Cycloclasticus pugetii PS-1: one gene and its partner. The protein of the gene in region 2 interacts with the protein of the main gene of each other region in a pairwise test. Links are inferred from orthologs where the notes say so. Each region holds a gene or a part of one and is shown on either strand. Other genes may lie near its edges.

Region 1 (7,646 bases), 1.4 Mb from region 2 along the record:
AGGCGCTAATGCAAACTTAAAACCGTGTTTCGCGGCTTCCTTTAGGCGCTCCTCACCATTAGGCACAGGGCGAACTTCCCCTGATAGGCCCAACTCACCAAACACCACCCAGTCTTTAGAGATATTTTTAGATTTAAAGCTAGATAATAACGCTGCAACGACCGCCAAATCACCACCTGTTTCCATAACACGTAGACCACCAACGATATTTACAAATACATCTTGGTCAAGTAATGAGCATTGCCCATGCCTATGTAGAATAGCCAACAGCATCGCCAAACGGTTTTGGTCCATCCCGACAGTAACCCGTTTAGGGTTTCCTTGCCTACTTTCATCGACCAATGCTTGCACCTCAACCAGAAGTGGACGAGTCCCTTCGCGAGTCACCATTACAACACTACCAGGCACCTCTTGTTCGTGACGCGAAAGAAAAATAGCAGAGGGGTTTGTCACTTCGCGAAGCCCTTTTTCTGTCATCGCAAAAACGCCCAACTCATTAACCGCACCAAAGCGGTTTTTAATCGCCCTTATCACGCGGAAACGGCTTCCCGAATCACCCTCAAAATATAAAACAGAATCCACCATATGTTCTAAAACACGTGGACCAGCAATCGCCCCTTCTTTGGTGACATGGCCCACTAAAAATATGGTGGTATTTGTGCGTTTAGCAAATCGTACCAGCCGTGCAGCACATTCACGTACCTGCCCAACCGAGCCGGGCGCAGACTGTAACTCATCACTAAAAACCGTTTGAATAGAGTCTACAACCAAAACATCTGCTGACATTTTTTCTGCTGTCGCCAATATGGTTTCGAGTGCAATTTCACATAAAATATTAACTTTATCGACTGATAAATGAAGTCGCGTCGCACGCATACTTACTTGTTGAGCAGACTCTTCACCCGTTACATAGAGCGTTTTAGTACGTTGACTCATACTCGCCAATGATTGCAGCAATAAGGTTGATTTACCAATCCCAGGATCACCACCAATAAGAATTGCTGAGCCGGGAACAATACCTCCACCGAGTACTCGATCCAACTCATCCATGCCACTTTGAGTACGCTCTAAACGCTGCGCTGTTACAGAAGATAAGATTTGCACTTCCGCCGAGCTGGCTTGGTCAGCATAACCACTAAAACGGTTTACTTTAGAGGAACCGCTCAGCGTTGATTCTTGCAGAGTATTCCAGCCACCACAGTCTTGGCATTGTCCAGCCCATTTAGTTGCACTCGCCCCACATTCTTGACAGCTATAAACAGTTTTAGGTTTACTCGACATTTAATGTTTCCCGTATAGATCGACTGACACGATGAGTAATCCCACACAATAACTCATAGGAAATCGTACCACTTTTTTCAGCCACTTCCTCAATGGGCAAACCACGTCCCCATAAAACAACTTCATCACCCACGCGAACATTATTGCATTGACTGATATCCACCGTAATCGAGTCCATTGAAACACAGCCTACTAATGGGGCTACTTGGCCCGCTACCAAAACGGGTGTTCCTGTCACGGCATGGCGCGGGTAACCATCGCCGTAACCAATCGCAACAATTGCTATTAGGCTGGTTCTATTAGCTTGCCAAGTTGAACCATAACCGACGCAGCCCGATTTTCTAACCGTTCTTATTGATAGAACCCTGCTTTTTAGTGTCATCACAGGAAGCAAATTATCATCACTTGCTGTTGAGTCACAAAACGGGTTGGCACCATATAGCATTATGCCAGGACGCACCCAGTGTCTTTGTGCATGCTTCCAACCTAACAATCCAGCTGAATTAGCAATACTTTGTTCACCATTCAAACCGAGCGTAGCCTCATCAAACACACTAATTTGAGAGGTGGTAGACGATGAATTCATATCGTCCGCACAGGCCAAGTGAGTCATTAACTTAACCGGCAAACGTAGCTTTCCAGATAGTTGCAAAGCGTCGTAAAGCCTCGGCACTGCGGACGCATCAACTCCTAGACGGTTCATCCCCGTATTTATTTTTAACCAAGCAGATATCGGTGTTGAAACATCAGCTGAATGGAGTAGCTCTACTTGGTACTCACTATGAATAACTGCGTCTAGGTCATAGGCACAAAACTGCTCAAGGTCTGCTTGAGAAGAAAACCCAGTTAACACAAGAATTATTTTATCGATGCCTGCTTGTCTAAGTGTTATTGCTTCTTCTAGCCGTGCTACAGCAAAACCATCAACCGATGATAACGCCTGAGCAACCGCTAACATGCCATGCCCATAAGCATCTGCTTTTATTACCGCCATAAGTTTTGAGTTAGGAGCTGCTCGACGAGCAACATCAGCATTATGTGTTAATGCCGATAAATCAATAACCGCTTCGGGGTGAAAAGACATAATTATTCTAACGTCATAATGCGTTGATGGGCCACTAATTAACCATCAGATCAATATTCATCATCAATGTAACTGTCATTGGCATAGTTCTCAAACCGCGTATATTGCCCTAAAAACGTCAACCGACAGGTGCCAATCGGCCCATTACGCTGTTTACCAATAATAATTTCTGCCACACCTTTTGCGTCAGAGTCTTCGTTATACACTTCATCCCTATAAATAAAAATAATAACATCGGCATCCTGCTCAATACTTCCCGACTCCCTCAAGTCAGACATCACTGGTCGTTTATTCGGCCGTTGCTCCAAATTACGATTCAACTGAGATAAAGCAATAACTGGTACATTTAACTCTTTGGCTAAGGCTTTCAATGAACGCGAAATATCTGAAATCTCTGCTACACGGCTTTCACTTTTCGATGGTGATTGCATCAATTGTAAGTAATCGAGAACAATCAAACCTAGCTGACCATGTTCTTTCATCAGTCGCCTTGCTCGGGCACGAACCTCAATGGGGCTCAGTGCTCCTGTGTCATCTATGAATATTTTAGCTTCTGCCAACAGATTAATTGAAGATTGCATTCGTGGCCACTCATCATCATCAAGCTGTCCGGTTCTAACTTTATGCTGATCAATACGGCCTAAAGAAGACATCATTCTCATCGCTAATGAATCACCCGGCATCTCCATACTAAATACGGCGATAGGCAAGCCACTTTGAATGCCTATGTTTTCTGCCAAGTTCATTGCAAAACTGGTTTTGCCCATTGAAGGTCGGCCAGCGACAATAATTAAATCAGCCGGTTGAAGACCGGATGTCATTTCATCTAAATCAGAAAACCCGGTACTCGCACCGGTAATAGCATTTTGGTTTTCATGTAATTCGGTAATCTTATCAACGGCTACGCCCAATAAGTTTTTAATCGATTCAAAACCCTTTTGCCCTTTTGCACCCTGTTCGGCAATTTTAAAAACTTTACTTTCAGCTTCGTCCAACAATTCATTTATGTCTCGGCCTTCAGTATCAAACCCAGAATCTGATATTTCATTACCAATATGAATAAGCTGACGGCGAACAGATCGTTGCCGAACAATAGCTGCATAGCTAACAATGTTTGCTGCACTAGGCGTATCTTTTGCAAGCGCCCCTAAATACGCTAAACCACCGACACTTTCTAATTCCCCAGCTTGCCCGAGCACTTCGGAAATAGTAACAACATCGAAAGGCTCGTCTTTTTTTGCTAAGTCTGCAATCGATTCAAAAATTAGCCGGTGTTCTTTACGGTAAAAGTCCTCTGGTGAAACCTTATCAGCCACTGTATCCCAGCACTGATTATCTAACATTAAACCGCCTAAAACTGATTGTTCGGCTTGTAATGAGTGAGGTGGAACACGAAGAAACTCTGTCTCATCGGGCATTTCATAGTCAAATAATGGTTCTTCAGACATGAGCAGTTTTTGAAGATAAATTGAAAGTTTTTACGATTGTACAGGAAGGTGAAATCTTCTTTGCAAAAAAAAGCCGGTGCCAAATGACACCGGCTTTTTTTAAATGTGGTGTCCTAAGCTTCAGCTACAACCGCCAATTTTAGTGATGCAACAACATCAGTATGTAAGTGGATAGCCACTTCAAATTCACCTGTCTGTCTAATGGAACCTTCAGGTAATTTAATTTCTTGCTTATCAACTTCTACACCTGCATCCGCACATGCTTTAATAATATCCGGTAAGCCGACCGATCCAAATAACTTACCTTCTTCACCCGCCTGGTGAGTAATAGTTAAGTTTAACACTTCAATGGCTTCTGCTCTTGCTTGAGCTTTTGTTAGACGCTCAGCTTCTGCTTTTTCAAGGTCTGCTCTACGTGCTTCAAATTCTTTAATTCTGGCTGGCGTCGCAAGAACTGCTTTACCACCGGGGATTAAAAAATTACGTCCAAAACCGGGCCTTACTGTTACTTTGTCACCCAAGTTACCTAAATTTGCTACCTTTTCAAGAAGAATAATGTTCATCTTTACTAAATCCTATTTATTTTAAAATTTAACTCAGCGTGCGATTCAAACAAACCGCTGACGCCAATCCATCCAAACATCTGATAAGCCAATCAACACCAAAGGCAAGATCAAATGTGGCACAAAAAATATCGCCATGTAAAAAACAAAGAGCAAATAACGGCTACCACCTCTACCCTTGATTACTACATGTACCACTGACACACCAACTATAAAAAACAATAAAAGAACTTGTATATCCAAGTTCAATATATATTCGGCAAACTGTCCGTCTAATAACACGCCTAACACAACCAGTATTGCAAATACTAACCCATCACGTGGTAATAAACGAAGGTGGCTAAACTCTTTGTCGAAACCACCTTCATTAAATAACAAGCCTTGCCACCATCTGCCTAACAGCAAACTCATCAGTAAACTAATAAGCGTACCGGCCACTACAACACCAGTAATGTACTGAGACCAGAACAGCAAACCTTCTTCAAGTTCTGCCTCGGTTACCGGCAACTCTTGTTGTTCTGCAAGGGCTTTAACAACCTCTTGAATGCCTGTTGCCCATAGCTGTGCAGGGTTATCTATTGTTAAATAAAGCCCCGTTACCGCTAACATCCCAAGTATGACTAAAAACTCAAGTGCTTTGTTTAGCTCCCCTGTCTCTCGTAATACCAGCGATATCAAAAAAGCAGGTAACCACATAATAAACAAATATGTAAAAGAAACTAACGATGTTCCTAATACTATATAGCCTATTAACGCAGTCGCGACCGTTGAGCCAATTACAACCCTAAGCCCATCAGCAGACCCATTTCTTAATGTTACCAAGCAAACACAGGCAACGCTAATGATTAATAATGGCGGCATTAACAATGACAAAATTGCCATCGTTGCTGAAACAATGGTGGCCTGCCGACCACCTTGCATAATAAATGTTGCTACTGCTTTCATCATACAAGGCTTAGCCCGCGATTACTCGCGACATAAATCTACCGTTCGTGCGCGTCGCAATATGGAATCAACGATAAGAAACGAGCTCGCTTAATTGCAGCCGTTAACTGACGTTGGTACTTTGCTTTAACACCCGTCACACGTGCAGGAATAATTTTCCCAGTTTCGGTCATATATTCTTTTAATGTATCTAAATCTTTGTAATCAATTTCTTTTACATTTTCTGCAGTGAATTTGCAGTAACGTGGGCGTCTAAAACCTTTATCAAATGCCATGTCTATTCCTTAAATTATACGTTGTACAGTGTCTATGCGTCTGTTGCTTTATCAGCATCAGGCTCAGACGTTTCTGTTGTTTCGGCTGATGATTCAGCTTTCTTTTCAACTGGCTTTACATAGGGTTTAGCCGCTTCTTTTTCGTTTGACTTGGCAAGTGGTGTAGTACCTGTCGTTGCTTCATCACGACGCATGATCATATTTCTAATCACAGCATCATTAAACTTGAAGGCTTTTTCTAATTCTTCTAGAGCCGCTTGATCACACTCGATGTTCATCAATGTGTAATGTGCTTTATGAATTTTGTTAATGGGGTATGCAAGCTGTCTTCTGCCCCAATCTTCTACTCGATGAATGTTTCCGCCACGCTCTGTTATTGATGCGCTATAACGCTCAACCATTGCAGGAACTTGCGCACTTTGATCCGGGTGAACCAAAAATACAACTTCGTAATGTCTCATTTTATTTCCTTTAGGATTATCAGCCTTCCTGACACACTCAGGTAAGGCAAGGATTGTAGTCTGATCATACAAGCTACAATTTCGAACGCGCGATTTTACAGGTATCAGTACTGCAAATCAAGTTAGCTCTAATAGTTAAACTGTTAACCATAGAAACGGCTCAGTTTTTAAACAAGCCCTTTACTGCTTAAACGCCTTAAGCAAGCTTTGTCGGCTCATCAACGACCCAAAAACCAACCAAACAGACTTGTGTTATTCAACAGACTCTTTTGCTTATTCTGATGAACACTTATAAGGGTTGATGCCTGACTGATTTTTTATGAATTCAATGATCGTTGATTTTGTCTAAGCACTTCATACAAAATAATACCCGTAGCAACAGAAACATTTAGACTTTCCACTTTTTCGGACATTGGTATTTTAATTAATTGGTCGCATTGCTGTTGCGTTAAAGACCTCAGACCTTTACCTTCTGCTCCCATCACAATCGCTACAGACCCGGTCAATTCAGCCTCAAAAACATCTTTTGTTGCTTCTCCAGCAGCCCCGCTAACCCAAACCCCTTCAGTCTTAAGGTATTTCAAGGTTCTCACTAAGTTGGTCACACGATAGACCGGAAGCAGTTCAGCGGCGCCACTGGCTACTTTACAAACAGTCGCATTTAAGCGACAGGCATTATCTTTTGGCACAATAACCCCTTGCACCCCTGCGGCCAACGCTGTTCTTAAACAAGCCCCTAAATTATGCGGGTCGGTCACTTGGTCTAACACTAAATAAAATGCTTGGTCTTGTTGTTCTTTAAGCGCCTTCTTAAGTTGCTCTTCTGTTCGTTCTTGTGGCAATTTAGCGGTTAACAAAACACCTTGATGGTTTGCATTGCTGGACAATTTCTCTAATGTTTTCTTATCAACATAGTCAACGCGAATACCAACCTCATCCAGACTTTGTTTTATTGCTTGCAGCTTTGCATCTTTGCGCTGTCGATCCATCCATGCATTAACGATATGATCAGGCCTCGCTTTAATAAGCGCTTGAACAGCATGAATTCCATGAATTTTTTGCACTTCAGCCATTAGCGTTTCTTCTTCCTACGACGTTTAGCCACAATTTTTTTCTTTTGCTCTGCACCCGCCAATGCCAAATCAATTTTTTTATCATCTAAGCTTACTTTAACCACCTTTACTTTTAGTCGATCGCCCAAACGAAATGATTTATTGGTACGCTCGCCTAACAAACGATGCTTGCTGGCATCAAAGTGGTAATAATCATCACCTAACCCAGTAACGTGAACCAAACCATCGATAAAAATCTTATCTAGTTCTACAAACAAACCAAAGGAGGTCACTGAAGAGACAACACCACTAAATTCTTGGCCAATCTTGTCCATCATAAATTCACATTTCAGCCAACTCTCCACATCACGGGTTGCCTCGTCTGCTCGCCTACTACAAAAAGAACAATGCTCACCAAATAGCGTCATATCGCTCTTTGAATAGGTAAAGCTCCCTGCCTTTTGTTTTGCGATAACGTGCTTAATGGCACGATGCGTTAATAAGTCAGGATAACGGCGAATAGGCGACGTGAAGTGC
Region 2 (7,788 bases):
TATTACGGACTTTAATGACGCTGGCGAAACTGATGTCCTAGACTTGTCTGATTTGTTAATCGGAGAAGAATCTGGAACATTGACTGATTACCTAAGCGTTAACGAAAGTGGTGGTGCTGTGGTGATTAATGTAAGCACGGAGGGTGGAGCAGGTGATTCACAAGTTATTACATTAGAAAATACTACCTTTGTAGACTTGGGTATAACCGGTGCGACCCAAGCAGACATTGTTGATCAAATGATTTCTTTGGGACACATCAATATTGATAGTTAATGACTAGTTTAATCAATGAGGTCAGACTCAAATGATTTTAACTGACAGTTAAATAATTCAGCCTCGGCATATTGTGTCGGGGCTTTTTATGTTTGCTAAAAATCAAGGGGTCAGATACTGTCTTAAAAAACAAGCTTAAATGGCCTGTTGTTGATAATTAATATCAAACGGTTTACCTGACTTTAGCACCCCATAAGCGAGTACCAGTAATTTTCGCATCACGGCTACTATAGCTACTTTTTTAGGTTTTCCCTTGGCTTGTAGCCGCTCGTAAAAACCCCTCATAAGAGGGTTATGCCTAACGGCGACTAAAGCGGGCATAGAAAAAATCATGGGGTCAGCCAGCTTGATATTAGTCAATTGAGATATTTTTGCTTAATTTTTTGTTGGCTAGGTAAGTCTATCAATTGTTCATTGCGTCATACTTGGGTGATAGTTTCGTTTTTACGTAGATATGCAGCCTTAAACGGGGAATGAATATTTTCTTTTTCACTAAGAAAAGAAATCAAGGGGTCAGATTGAGGCTCCCCTAGTTTAACGGATACATTTAATAAGCGACAATGTTGCTTAGGAGTATCCAAATGAATAGTAAAAGAAAGCCATACAAAACATACACGAAAGAGTTCAAAGTCGAAGCTGTTCGACTCATGAATGCATCAGATATCCCTTCTTCAGAGCTAGCCGCTCAGTTAGGTGTTAGACGTAATCAGCTGTATAAATGGAAAGCCCAGTTAGAGGATAAAGGTGACAAAGCCTTTTCTAATAATCTTGGGCGTCCTCGAAAAGAAAATCAAAGCGAGTTAGTCACCCTTCGACAGGAGAACGAGCGACTGAAGGAGGAAGTTGAGATTTTAAAAAAGGCCGCAGCGTACTTTGCCAGGGAACTCAAGTGAGGTACGCATTCATTCAGTCTCAGCAACATAAACATCCGTTAAACCGTTTATGTTCGACTCTCAACGTATCGACTAGTGGTTATTATGATTGGTTAGATAGGCCCGTCAGCAAGACTCAGCGCACAAACCAGCGACTTTTAACCAAGATACGTTGCTTCCACCAATCAAGCCGACAAACCTATGGCTCACCTCGGGTTCATCAAGATCTCTTAGCGGCAGGTGAACACGTTAGCGTTAACCGCGTTGCAAGGCTGATGAAGTCAGCAGGCATACAATCTAAAATGACAAAACGATATATTGTCACGACAAATTCTAAGAATACGTTATCGCCTGCATCTGATCGATTGAAAAGAAACTTTTTTACCGTGAAACCAAATCAAAAGTGGGTGTCGGATACAACGTTTATCCGAACACGTCAGGGCTGGTTATACCTCGCAATGATACTCGACTTATATTCACGTCAAGTTATTGGCTGGGGCATGAGTGATCGTAACAACACAAAGTTAGTTGTTGATGCCTTGCAAATGGCTGCAGTTCGTCGCGACTGTAGTGAACAATCTGTTGTCGTACATTCTGATCAAGGAAGCACCTATGCATCAGGTGATTACCAGCGGTTACTGAGGAAAAACAACATGCTAGCGAGCATGAGCCGAAAAGGTGAATGTTATGATAATGCTGTCGCGGAGAGCTTTTTTGGTACACTTAAAACTGAATTGGTCGACGACGAAGATTACCGGACTAGAGAACAAGCTAAACAAAGCTTATTTGAATATATCGAAGTATTTTACAATCGACAACGAAGGCATTCGTATCTAGGCTATGTTAGTCCAGATGAATATGAACGGGCTAATGCCCTTTAATTAATCCCTCCGTTATTTTAGGGGAACCTCAATGTGACCTGCCTATTTTTTTGCCTGTTCTAAATAAAGGGTATCAACCGGTTAGCCAGCTTGATATTAGTCAATTGAGATATTTGCGTCTAATTTTTGTTGGTTAGATAAGCGTACCAATTGTTCATTGCATCATACTTGGGAGATAGTTTTTACATGGATACGCAGTCTTAAATAGGGGGGGTGACTATTTTCTTTTTTATCTAAGGATATATTGTTTGCTAAATTGGCGCGCTCGGCGGGAGTCGAACCCACGACCTTCGCCTTCGGAGGGCGACACTCTATCCAGCTGAGCTACGAGCGCTTTGTATATTGTTGCGGTATTATAACGTGATATGTTGATGAAATATTGAACTGTTTTTACTTCGGGTTTATAGGCTTAGGGTTTATAATCCTGAAAAAATATCACTAAATTGGAGTTAGTACGTGAGTGAAGATAAGAAAATTTTAAGTGACCTAGGTGTCACGATAGGTGTGTTAGTTATTATTGCTATTGTAATTTCTTTTGTAGCGATTGGCCTGGTTGACGAGAAACCGATGTCTGCAGCAGCAGAAAAAAAGGTTTTAGATAGAATTAAACCTTTAGGTGAGTTAGCAACGACGTTAGCCGAGGCTAAAAAAGCTAGTCCAATTGTTGAGCCGCCAGTGGTGGTTGCAACGGAACCTATGTCCGCAGAGCAAGTTTATAATACGGCGTGTATGGCTTGCCATTCAACAGGAGTTGCGGGCGCACCTAAAACAGGTGATGTGGCAGCTTGGGCACCTCGTATTGCACAAGGTGAATCAGTGCTCTTTGAGCACGCGACCAAAGGTTTTAAAGGCATGCCTGCACGAGGTGGTTCTGCTCAATTATCTGATGCAGATGTGACCGCCGCTATTGATTATATGGTTGAGAGAAGTCAGTAATTTAATTTAATAAACTTTTCATAAGGGCCAGGCTTTCCTGGCCTTTTTTCTTTTGTTCTTCTGGGTTTTTCTTTTGGACGGCGGCCCAATCTAAATCGTCGACGGGCAGTTCGGTTAAGAAACGGCTGGGTTCTGTTGATGAAACATCACCGTATTTCTTTCGTTGCGCGCAATAACTAAAGGTGAGCTGTTGTTGGGCTCTTGTAATGCCAACGTAAGCCAGTCGTCGTTCTTCTTCAATTTGATCAGTATCAATGCTGTTTTGATGAGGCAGGATGCCTTCTTCCATGCCAATTAAATAGACGTAAGGGAACTCAAGTCCTTTTGCGGCGTGTAAGGTCATGAGTTTTATTTGGTCAGTTTTTTCTTCTTCCTCGTTGCGCTCTAAGCTGTCGAGCAACATCATGCGTGACACAATATCGCCCAAGCTGCGCTCTTCTTGTGATTTTTTAGCGCTGTTTTCAATCCATTTTATTAGCTCTAATACATTGTTTATTTTTCTTTCTGCCTGTTTGTCGCTATTGGCGTGAGTTTTAATCCAATCGTAATACTCAATGTGTTGAAGCATCTCATGAAGGATGGCAATCGGGTCTTCTTGTTGTGTTCTATCAGATAAGCTAACAATCCAGTCGCAGAAAGAGCGCAGTTTGTAATAGGTTCGTTCATTTAACTGTTGTTCAAGCCCTATTTCAAAACAAGCATCAAATAAACTAATGTGGCGACTATTGGCATAAAGGGCGAGTTTTTCGACAGTGCTGGTGCCAATTTCACGGCGGGGTGTATTAATAACTCGGAGAAAAGCACTGTTGTCATCTGGGTTAATAAGCAGTTTGATATAACACAGGGTGTCTTTTATCTCAGCATGGGAAAAAAATGAAGTGCCGCCGCTGATGGCATACGGTAACGATAGTTCCCGTAGGCTTTTTTCTAACAGTCTTGCTTGGTGGTTGCTTCGGTAGAGGATAGCAAAGTCAGCATTGCTGGCCCGGTGTTTAAATTTTATACGAGAAATTTCGGCCGCGATTTGTTGTGACTCCGAAAACTCATCTTTACATCTGATGACGTTAATTTTCTCATCACTTTTGATGTCGCTCCAAAGGTTCTTTTCATATAAATGCGGGTTGTTGCTAATGAGTTGGTTAGCTGCTTTTAAAATACGTTGATTAGAGCGATAGTTTTGTTCGAGTTTAATGATCTCTAATCTAGGGAAATCCTTTTTTAGTGTGAAGAGGTTTTCTGGGTTAGCCCCTCGCCACGCGTAAATGGATTGATCGTCGTCACCAACGACGGTGAATTGTCCTATGGCGCCAACTAAATGCTTAAAAAACTCATATTGCGTGGTGTTTGTATCTTGATACTCATCGAGTAAAAGGTAACGAGTACTGTTTTGCCACTTTTCTAATACTGACGGGTGTTCGTTAAAAAGGACTAACGGCGTTAAGATTAAATCATCAAAATCGACCGCATTGCATACGCGGTTATATTGCTGATATTGTTCATATAATGCAGCAGCAAACTGCTGTTGAGCGTCTTCAGCTAAAGACATGGCTTGTGCGGGCAAGACCGCTTGGTTTTTCCAGTCGGATATTTGCCACGAAAGGGGGGATATTTGAGCTTTATCTAACTGATGTTGGCTATTATCTAAAATATCTTGTAGGACCTTAAATTTATCCTGTTCATCTAAAATGCTAATGTTCTTTTTAAAGCCAAGTGTTTGATACTCCTTGCGAATAATATCAAGACCTAGGGAGTGAAATGTTGATATGCGAATGCCTTTTGTTTTTTTTGACGAACAGAGTTTGTCAACACGTGAACGCATTTCTCTTGCAGCCTTATTGGTAAAGGTAACGGCGGTAATATGTTTGGCTTCAACACCGTTACTAATAAGGTGTGATATTTTTTCGGTAATGACGCGGGTTTTTCCGCTGCCAGCACCTGCAATAACAAGTAAGGGGGTGTCCGTTGTGATAACAGCTTTGTGTTGTTCTGGGTTTAGTTTGGGCACGGCGACTTAAAAGATGAGTTTGGGAGCAAATTTTACTCGTTCTTTATGATATTTTCAGCGCTTTATGTGACGCGTTTATCCATGCGGCGATAGCTTAAGGCTTCAGTTAAGTGGTGGCGTTGAATATTAGTTTGATGGTCCATATCGGCGATGGTTCGCGAGACACGTAAAATGCGATGATAGGCACGGTGCGATAAACCCAGTTTTTCAATTGCTTGCTCTAGTAGCTGATGATCTTCATCGCTTATTTGGCAATGTTGTTTGATTTGTGCAGTGGATAATAATTCGTTGAGTTGACCTTGTCGTTTTAGTGCTTTTATTTGCGAGTGATGCACCCGTAAAGCAATTTGTGCACTACTTTGCTCACCTCCGTTAGTGCCTTTACGTAGCATTTCACTGGAAATACGGGGTACCTCAATATGCATATCAATTCTGTCGAGCAAGGGGCCGGATATTTTGTTTCGATAACGGCTGATTTGAACAGGGTTACATTGGCATCGTTGAGAAGTATCACCAAGGTAACCGCAAGGGCATGGATTCATCGCGGCGATAAGTTGGAAGCGAGCAGGAAATTCTGTTTGGTGGTTAGCGCGGGAGATGGATATTTTTCCATTTTCAATAGGTTCGCGTAATACCTCTAAGACTTTACGGTCAAATTCGGGGAGTTCGTCTAAAAATAAAACGCCGTGATGCGCGAGCGATACTTCGCCGGGTTTTGGCGAACTGCCACCACCGACCAAAGCAACAGATGAAGCGCTATGGTGAGGAGATCTAAAAGGAGGCGTCCGCCACTGGTGAGTATCAAGGTTGTGCTGACTAATAGAGTAAATTGAGGCGGTCTCAATGGCCTCTTCTTCGCTTAGTAGCGGTAAGATGCTTGGTAATCGAGCTGCAAGCATTGACTTGCCGGTTCCTGGGGGACCAAGCATTAATAGGCTGTGGCGTCCAGCAGCGGCAATTTCTAGTGCGCGTTTGGTGTGTTGCTGCCCGTGAACGTCTGAAAAGTCGAGATTATTTATTGAGGGAGAGGTTACATCATTTTTAGGTTTAAAAAGAGGTAGTTCTTGCTGTCCATGAAGGTGCGAGCAAACAGCTAGCAGATGAGGAGCGCCAATAATATCAACACTTGAGATGAGCGCTGCTTCGTGTTGATTATGGGTGGGTAAGCAGAGTGTTCGATGGCTTGTTTGGCAGGCTATAGCTGTGGGTAATGCGCCTTTAATGGCTCTTAATTCACCGCTTAACGATAATTCGCCAAGAAACTCATAATCAAGCAGTTTGTCGTTGGGTATTTGGCCCGAGGCTGCAAGAATACAAAGCGCTATGGGTAAATCGAATCGCCCGCCTTCTTTGGGTAAATCAGCAGGTGCTAAGTTAATGGTGATGCGCTTAGCAGGAAACTCAAATTGACAATTGAGAATAGCGCTGCGTACGCGATCTTTACTTTCTTTAACAGCCGCCTCAGGTAAGCCAACAATATTTAGGCTGGGTAAACCGTTTGCTAGGTGCGCTTCAACGGTTACTAATGGCGCATTAATGCCAGTGGAGCTGCGCGTTAGAGTAGTAGCTAGTGACATGGTGGAATCCTTTCCTTAACAGCATGATTTAATGAGGAAGCTTTAGGTGTTATTGTTTTTCGTCAATTCATTAAGAGTTTGTTCAAGCGCATCTAACTTCTCACGTGTTCTCGCAAGCACAGCACTTTGTACATCAAACTCTTCACGCGTAACTAAGTCTAACTTAGCAAACTGTTGTTGCAAAATTGATCTAAAGTTTTTTTCGGTTTCACTTTTAATGCTTGCAAGGTCGTTGGGTAAGTGGTCGATCAGCGACTGGGTAATGCTTTCAATTATAGTTGGGTTAATCATAGCTATATAGGGTATATGAAATTTAGTTAATGCACCGGTTAGGTGCGTGAAAAACAAAAAAGGCCGTAATTAGTGCGGTTTTGTTGTTTTTTTTTTAGTAAAAAAGCTTGATTTTGGCCATTTGTGCTACAATAACAACAAATACCGTTTATGCAAAAAACACTTTAAAGCTTGGACGGTATCATAATTTATCAACAACAAGGAATGAAAATGAAATTATTAAAAACAACTGCAGTTGCTGGCTTATTGGTTGCTTCAAGTGCAGCAAGTGCTATCGAAATCAGCGGCAACGTTGCTTTAACAACAGACTATATCTGGCGTGGTATGTCTCAAACTGACGGTTCACCAGCGATTCAAGGTGGATTTGATGCGGACTTAGGTAATGGCGTATATGCTGGTGTTTGGGGTTCAAATGTTGATTTTGATTCTGACGAAAGCATGGAATTTGATGTTTATGCTGGTTGGGCTGGTGAGTTCAATGGCGTTGGTGTTGATATTGGTGCTATCCATTACGCATACCCAACATCAGGAACAGAGACAGATTTCACGGAAGTTTATGTAGGTCTTTCAATGGGTCCTGCTTCTTTGACTCAGTATTTTGGTGTTGATTTAGGCAGCGATGACCTTGGTGATTACCGTTTAGGTAACTACACAGACCTAGGTCTTGATCTTGGCGAGTACAACGGTATCGCTTTTGCTGCTCATGTTGGCTACTATGATTTACAAGCTGACTCAAGTGACTACTGGGATTGGAAATTAGCTGCATCTACTACTTACATGGGTGTTGATGTAGAAGTTGCTTACACAGATGTTGATACTAACTCAGACAACGTAAGTGATGCACGTGGTGCATCTGACGATGCTGCATATGTATTAACTGTTTCTAAGTCTCTATAAGACTGAGTTCAAGCAGAGCTTCTCTGCTTATTTAACTTGTTTTACCCTAACGGGT

The links.
Region 1: the proteins of CYCPU_RS0110425 (region 2) and dnaB interact in binary tests that used the Escherichia coli proteins (3 or more experiments, as listed by UniProt). The link is inferred for Cycloclasticus pugetii PS-1 from one-to-one orthologs.

What each region holds. Positions count from the first base shown.
Region 1 is NZ_ARVU01000001.1:727,543-735,188, reverse strand. The notes cover bases 1,615-4,417. They hold dnaB (replicative DNA helicase), read right to left. Parts: upstream 3,814-4,417; coding sequence 2,416-3,813; downstream 1,615-2,415. Other genes in these bases: rplI (50S ribosomal protein L9), read right to left, coding at 3,927-4,376; alr (alanine racemase), read right to left, coding at 1,615-2,365. Also shown: DNA repair protein RadA, read right to left, coding at 1-1,281; more of alr, read right to left, coding at 1,271-1,614; CYCPU_RS0103565 (DUF2232 domain-containing protein), read right to left, coding at 4,422-5,324; rpsR (30S ribosomal protein S18), read right to left, coding at 5,360-5,596; rpsF (30S ribosomal protein S6), read right to left, coding at 5,629-6,057; 23S rRNA (guanosine(2251)-2'-O)-methyltransferase RlmB, read right to left, coding at 6,375-7,130; rnr (ribonuclease R), read right to left, coding at 7,130-7,646. UniProt on the Escherichia coli protein: The main replicative DNA helicase, it participates in initiation and elongation during chromosome replication. Travels ahead of the DNA replisome, separating dsDNA into templates for DNA synthesis.
Region 2 is NZ_ARVU01000001.1:2,127,881-2,135,668, reverse strand. The notes cover bases 2,467-5,411. They hold CYCPU_RS0110425 (UvrD-helicase domain-containing protein), read right to left. Parts: upstream 4,969-5,411; coding sequence 2,965-4,968; downstream 2,467-2,964. Other genes in these bases: CYCPU_RS0110420 (YifB family Mg chelatase-like AAA ATPase), read right to left, coding at 5,031-5,411; CYCPU_RS0110430 (c-type cytochrome), read left to right, coding at 2,484-2,963. Outside these bases: CYCPU_RS12165 (retention module-containing protein), read left to right, coding at 1-274; CYCPU_RS0110445 (transposase), read left to right, coding at 856-1,167; CYCPU_RS0110440 (IS3 family transposase), read left to right, coding at 1,164-2,027; more of CYCPU_RS0110420, read right to left, coding at 5,412-6,545; CYCPU_RS0110415 (accessory factor UbiK family protein), read right to left, coding at 6,588-6,836; CYCPU_RS0110410 (TorF family putative porin), read left to right, coding at 7,047-7,733. UniProt on the Escherichia coli protein: Rep helicase is a single-stranded (ss)DNA-dependent ATPase involved in DNA replication; it can initiate unwinding at a nick in the DNA. It binds to ssDNA and acts in a progressive fashion along the DNA in the 3' to 5' direction.